One region of the Bacillus sp. TL12 genome, then DNA from elsewhere that is predicted to be linked to it. Evidence: a T-box and tRNA genes for the amino acid it is inferred to sense, from the RefSeq annotation. Region 1 holds a T-box; the other holds one or more tRNA genes.
The links. The T-box of region 1 lies ahead of argS (arginine--tRNA ligase). A T-box ahead of a tRNA ligase gene usually reads a tRNA of that ligase, here a tRNA-Arg.
Positions count from the first base shown of each region.

Region 2: it encodes a tRNA-Arg, which carries the amino acid that the T-box ahead of argS (arginine--tRNA ligase) is inferred to sense. The anticodon was not compared.

Region 1 is NZ_JAJJBY010000004.1:188,502-191,920, reverse strand. Features, by position in the region: gene argS (arginine--tRNA ligase) at 1-1,464, opposite strand, end outside; T-box leader at 1,510-1,723, opposite strand; gene LOK41_RS06030 (class I SAM-dependent methyltransferase) at 1,764-2,540, opposite strand; gene LOK41_RS06025 (BrxA/BrxB family bacilliredoxin) at 2,589-3,023, opposite strand; gene LOK41_RS06020 (thiol-disulfide oxidoreductase DCC family protein) at 3,107-3,419, opposite strand, start outside.
Region 2 is NZ_JAJJBY010000023.1:37,900-41,318, reverse strand. Features, by position in the region: gene spoVAD (stage V sporulation protein AD) at 1-368, opposite strand, end outside; gene spoVAC (stage V sporulation protein AC) at 369-845, opposite strand; gene LOK41_RS19150 (YhcN/YlaJ family sporulation lipoprotein) at 880-1,368, opposite strand; gene LOK41_RS19145 (DUF1657 domain-containing protein) at 1,484-1,690, opposite strand; tRNA gene LOK41_RS19140 (tRNA-Arg) at 1,871-1,946, shown strand; gene rpoN (RNA polymerase factor sigma-54) at 2,656-3,419, shown strand, end outside.

The sequences.
Region 1 (3,419 bases):
ATTTAATAATTTTATCGTACTCCAACTATGATCATCGTTTAGCGCAAACGATTCTGTTTCAAATTCAACATTTTCTTTTCGTAAAATGGAGCAAGCACGTGCATGTGTATATTGAACATATGGTCCTGTTTCCCCTTCGAATTTCAGCATTTTTTCTAAAGAGAATTCAATATTGTGCATACGTTCATTTTTCAAATCATGGAAAATGACTGCCCCGACACCCACTTGTTTTGCAACTTCTTCTTTTTGCTTTAAGTTCGGGTTCTTATCTTCGATATTTTGCTCTGCAAGCGTAATCGCTTCTTCTAATACTTCCTCAAGTAATACAACTTTCCCCTTACGTGTGGACATTTTTTTACCATCTTTTAAAATGAGTCCAAATGGTACATGTGCCATCCCATCTACCCAGTTATAACCGAGTTTCTTTAATACGGTGAAAAATTGTGTAAAGTGCAAGCTTTGTTCTGCGCCTACTACATATAGCGCTTTATCAAATTCATATGTGTTTTGACGATAGAGTGCCGCTGTTAAATCGCGGGTTGCATAAAGCGTGGCTCCATCTGATTTTTTAATTAAACATGGCGGCATATCTTCTTTTTCTAAATTAACAACTTGTGCTCCATCTGATTCTTCTAATAATCCTTTTTCTTCTAAGGTTTCAACAAAGTCATCCATTTTATCATTATAGAAAGCCTCTCCTTGGAAGTTCGTAAATTCAACACCAAGAAGTTCATAAATACGAGAGAACTCTTTTAAAGATTCATGACGGAACCAATTCCATAAGAAGACCGCTTCTTCATCACCATCTTCTAATTTCTTAAACCATGCACGACCTTCTTCTTCTAGCTCTGGGTTCTCTTTCACTTCTTCATGGAAGTGAACATATAATTTGAATAATTCACGAATCGGATCTTCTTTTACAAGCTCTTCATTTCCCCATTTTTTATATGCGGTAATTAATTTTCCAAACTGCGTTCCCCAATCACCAATATAATTGATTCCTACAACTTCATATCCACACTTTTTAGCGATATGTTTTAAAGAGTTGCCGATCATCGTTGAACGTAAATGTCCCATGGAGAACGGTTTCGCGATATTTGGTGAAGAGTAATCAATTACTACTGTTTTTTCTCGCCCAAAATGCCCCTGTCCATATTCTTCTTTTTCAGCTAAAATCGTTTTTAATACATCATCGCTTACGATATGACGGTTGAAAAATACATTCACATATGGTCCAACTGCCTCTACTTTTGTAAAAAATGAATCATTTAAGTTCTCAGCGATTTCTTTCGCGATAATTGCTGGTGCTTTTTTATATTGCTTGGCAAGCATGAAACAAGGGAATGCTGCGTCTCCGAATTCATCTTGCTTCGGAGTTTCAATTAGATCTATAATCTGTTCCAGTAATAATTCTGATTCAATTACTTCAAATAAACTTTTTGCAAATTTAATTTTATATTTCATGTTACTCCCTCCTTATTTTTTAAAACACAAAAAACTCGCCTCTAAAAAAGAGACGAGTTATCACCCGTGGTACCACCCTTGTTGTTCCGAAGAACCACTTTCCCGTTGATAACGAGGACAGGGGGCCCCGGCTTACTCTACTATTCATTTCAAGCAGCGTCTCCGAAGTGCGTTTCATCCGTTTCTCCGTACTAGGCTCGCACCATCCCTAGCTCGCTTTACTTCTGAACCAGACTACTCTCTTCATCTACGACATCCTATATGATTGATTATTGCTTATTATACATCTTTTCAAATAATTAGCAAGGTTCAATTACACCAAAATGAAATTTTGCACTTTTTCGCTTATGGACAAAAAAGTTATGTCGTTCAAATCGTGTACTACGAAAATGATCTTTTAAAACAACACGTTTCCTAGCAACACGCTTTGCTTCTGCAATCGTTTCATCTGTAATATCATTATATAAAGCAAAGTGTTTTAAACCTCGAATTCCATCAGATTCAATTACTGTTTCTTCAAACATCGGATCCAGATACACAACGTCATAACTATCGTCTTCGCAGTTCTTTAGAAAATCAAAATGTTCGGTTTGTTTCACTCTAATTCTACGCATTGCTTCCTCGATTGCTAGTATCCCCGCACACCACTGCTTTAAGCCTTTATTCATTATATAAGCCATATAGCGATTTCCTTCAAGACCTGTTATAGATCCCTCTTTTCCAACAATATAACTCGCTACAATGCTATCCGATGCCATGCCAAGCGTACAATCTAACACCGTCATTCCTTTTTCTAACTTTGCAGCTTCTACAAATGGATCATGTTCTCCACGCATTAATCTTTTCACACGAAACATTGCAGAATTAGGATGGAAAAAGAAAGATTCTTCCGTACCTTTTGGATAAATTGCTAACCGATTCTTTCCTACGACAAGTATATCTTGGCCAAACTGTTCATGTAGTTTGGACACAGATACATCGTTACGTACTACAAAAGAGCATTGTAATTCTTCCGCTACCTCTTTTGCATAAGTTGTCATTTCCTCATTCGTTCGTCCTGCTGTTGTTACAATCATCATTTCACCTCATATATAAAGAAAAAAGGGAGAATCACTCCCCCTTTTTTAGCAATGCTTTTCAAAAGCTTGTTCTAAGTTATTAATAATCTCTTCCATTGTTGCACCTTCAATTTCATGACGATGAATGAAGTGAACAACTTCGTTTCCTTTTAATAATGCCATAGATGGTGAAGACGGTGGAATTTCTCCGAAGTACTCACGCATTTTTGCAGTTGCATCTTTATCTTGACCTGCAAATACAGTTACAAGGTGATTAGGTTGTTTCTCAGAACGTACAACCGCTTGACCAGCTGATGGACGAGCTAAACCAGCTGCACAGCCGCAAACAGAGTTTACAACCACTAATGTTGTACCTGTCGCATTTTCCATATATTCTGTTACAGCTTCTTCTGTAGTTAATTCTTCAAATCCAGCACGCACTAGCTCTTGGCGCATGGGAATTACCATTTGACGCATATATTCTTCGTATGCATTTGACATCTTGTAATCTCTCCTTCAACTTTCATTCCAAATTCATCATATCACGCTCTTATAATAGGTGCAAAAGAAAGATAGCAATGTTTTCATTTTTTTGAAGGAATTTCACAAACCCCTTCATGACAGTGCCCAACAGGTACCAGTTTTCTATTATTAGCAATATAATTATACACTTTATTTCCAAATCCAAGTAAAATAGATAACTTAATAAAAGGAACCGCAAACCAGTATGATGGCACAGCCTTGGCTAATACATATACACTACCAATCCCATCATACCATTTATGATTTTGTAAAATGTAAAGTCTTTGTTCCATCTTTCCTTGCAGCTCTTTGGAAAGATGATATTCCTTTACAACATCTTTATCACGAAAAGAAACAAACTTCACTGCACCTTTT
Region 2 (3,419 bases), on a different contig from region 1:
ACAATACTTGCACCGAGGGCAAGCCCTTCCATAGAAGTAGAACAAGCACCAAATAATCCAATATAGGGAGCGCCGAGCGTACGGCAAGCAAAGCTAGAGGGCGTAATTTGGTTGATAAGGTCACCTGCTAAAATGAACTGAATATCTTCTTTTCGAAGCTTGGCTTTTTCGGTTGCGCGACTGCAAGCTTCTTCAAATAACACTTTATGTGCTTTTTCATAAGAATCTTGCCCAAGCCATAAATCTTCATGAAGGGCATCAAAGTCTTCGGGGATTTTTCCCTTTGCTTCAAATGGACCTCCGATAACCCCTGTTGAGATGATGACCGGTTTATTTTCAAATACCCATGTTCGGTGTCCTTGTAGCATTTACAGCCCTCCCAATTGGATAAGGATGGTTTTAATAAGGCCGATAACAAAAGCGGCGAATACACCAAATAAAATCACGGATCCCGCCAATTTAAACATGTTGCCACCTACTCCAAGGACAAAGCCTTCTGTCTTATGTTCAATACAAGCGGATATAACAGAATTTCCAAATCCGGTAACAGGTACAGCGGTACCAGCACCTCCAAATTGTGCGAGACGGTCATATACGCCAAATCCCGTAAGTAGCATAGAAATAAAAATCAGTGTTGCTACAGTAGGGTTTCCGGCCGACCTTTCACTAAAATCAAAATAGGTAATATAAAAGGTTGAGATGAGTTGCCCGATTAAACAAATAAAACCACCTACAAAAAAAGCTTTTATGCAATTTTTTAAAACGGGTCTTTTCGGTTCGCGTTGTTGCTCAAATTTTTTATATTCTTGTTGTACTGGTGTTAAGTCTTTATCTTTACTTGGCATGTGAATCCTTCCTTTTCCTTTAAAGAACATACAATTAAGTATCAGAGTTCATTTCTGCGTGAACTGTCTTTAATTTCTTTTTAATGTATTCTTTATCGGCTTCTTTTTTCTTAATTTTGTTTTCCAGCTTATCTAATAGGATGAAAATCTTTTGATCCGTACTGACATAGACATTGAAAGTAGGGTTCTCTTTTTTAAATTTTTTTTTGATTTTTGACTTTAATGGTTTTAACTGAAACCGTTCATGATGCTCAGGTTTAACAGCTACATAAAGATCTGTGTTAGAGTTAGCAGCTCTAGCTTCTAGTATTTCTTCCATGGCAAGTACTCTTTTTTTCGCGTCATGTGATATAGATTGATTAAAAGATTCTTCCATACTTACCTTCGTTAACTGCGGTTCTTCTTTTTTCTTTGTTTTCTTATGAGTTTCTTGTTTTACTTCTTTATCTAAAGAATGAGTACATCCTGTTGTTAAGCCTAGTAAGAGTATAAATAACACGGCAATTGTGCTAAATTTTCGCATTGCAATCATTCCATTTCTATTGCTTTATGTAATTTGAGTGAAAAAGGATGATATAGCATCATCCTTTTTCTGTTTCTCAAAAAGTGTGTACCATAAGATAAAACGGCACTTTCATTTATTGTTGTCCGTATTGAGGCTCTTCTTGCTGAACTTCTTCAACACGTGGATTTAAAGTATCAATAACGGATTGTGTTTGCTGCGCAGCTGTTTGAAAAAGTTGCTTCGCTTGTTGGTTGTCCGTATCAAGAGCGAACCCCTCTAAGCTTGCTTGTGCACTTTTTAACCCAGCGACAGTTTGTTTTAATTTTGTAATTACAGTCATCGAATGAAGCCTCCTTATGGAATATGAATTCAAAGGTTATGATTTGTGAATAGGGGTGAAAATATGATTTCCAAATTTAGGTTGGTGACGTTTTTTTGAAGAAATGGGAGGGAGCTTTTTTGCGTAATAGTAGTTGCGTACATTGACATAAGGAGATATAATTACCAGTATATTATTCATGCGCCCATAGCTCAGTTGGATAGAGCGGTGGTTTCCGGTACCACGTCTGTCGGGGGTTCGAATCCCTCTGGGCGCGTCAAAAAGTCCTAACTTACATTTGTAAGTTAGGACTTTTTTTATTGAGCGCTTATCAAGATATATCGGTGATTCGGCACACCATATCGACTGTTCGACAATATACACAATGATTATCTCGTCACAAGCGATTCTATCTTGTTATATCTAATTATAAGAGTTAGTATTGGTATTAGGTAATAAAATTTCTGTTTAGTTATTTTGATTTTCAAACGTATACGTCACTTCTATGAAAACAAAAAAAGATCTTCACTCGTTATGCCTTTTTGTTTTAACGAGGCATGGGGCGAAATAAGATCCTGACCGCTGCTATGCATGATTGGATCCTCTCTTCCACCCAAAAAAGAAAGGTTTTAGGTCATTTCGTCAATTTATTTCGACTTCCCGTCACCTAACTCACGGCCGTGGAAACAAAAAAAGATCTTCACTCGTTATATCTTTCTGTTTTAACGAGGCATGGGGCGAAATAGGGCCCTGACCGCCACTATGCATGATTGGATCATCTATTCCATTCAAAAAAGAAAGGGTTTATGTCTTTTTATCCGTATTTACATACTTTTTATTATTTTCTTTCAATATTATTCAATTTGCAGTTGTAAGATGTAAACGTCATTAATACATATAAATTAATAATATTTTGGAATGGGTATCTGCGCAGGATTCTCCTTTTACCAAACTTATTGTACAATAGAAACAAGGGGGAGATTAGATTGAAGGCAAGTCTTTTACAAGAACAAAGCTTACGTTTGGCCATGACACAAGAATTAAGACAAGCGATTACAATGCTCCAATATAATGTGCAGGAATTATCGGAGTTTTTGTATGAGCAATCGATGGAGAATCCCCTTATTGAGTTAAATGGCTTTGAGCGGGAAAAGAAAAAGAGTTCAAGCAAAAGTAAAAGTACAAGCAAACAAGTCGATAACCAAATGGAGATTTACAGTGTAGATTCTACGTCGATTCAGCAACATTTATTAGATCAATTACAGTATTATAAAATAGATGAAGAACAGCGAAAAACAGCTTCTTTCATCATTATGAACATGGATGGAAATGGTTATTTACAAGAAACGAATGAAGAATTAGCAGAGTTACTAACCGCACCTATTGATGTAGTAGAACGCTCTATGGAGCTCGTTCAGTCGTTAGAGCCAGCAGGGGTGGGAGCGCGTAATATTCAGGAGTGTCTTTCACTTCAATTGAAGCGCTTACAAAAGAGAGATGTATTCTCAGAAATGATCGTGGATGAATATTTTCCGTATTTTGTTAAGAAAGATTGGCGAAAGCTTGCCCATCTTATGAAATGTAGTAATGAGGAATTACAGTCAGCTGTTGATTGTATTACATCGCTTCAGCCAAAACCAGGGCTTGCGTTTTCTTCTGAGAAGCCGCATTATATTGTTCCTGATATGGCTGTGAAAAAAGAAGGCGATGATCGGCTTGTGTTGCAAATGAATGAACGTAACATGCCGAG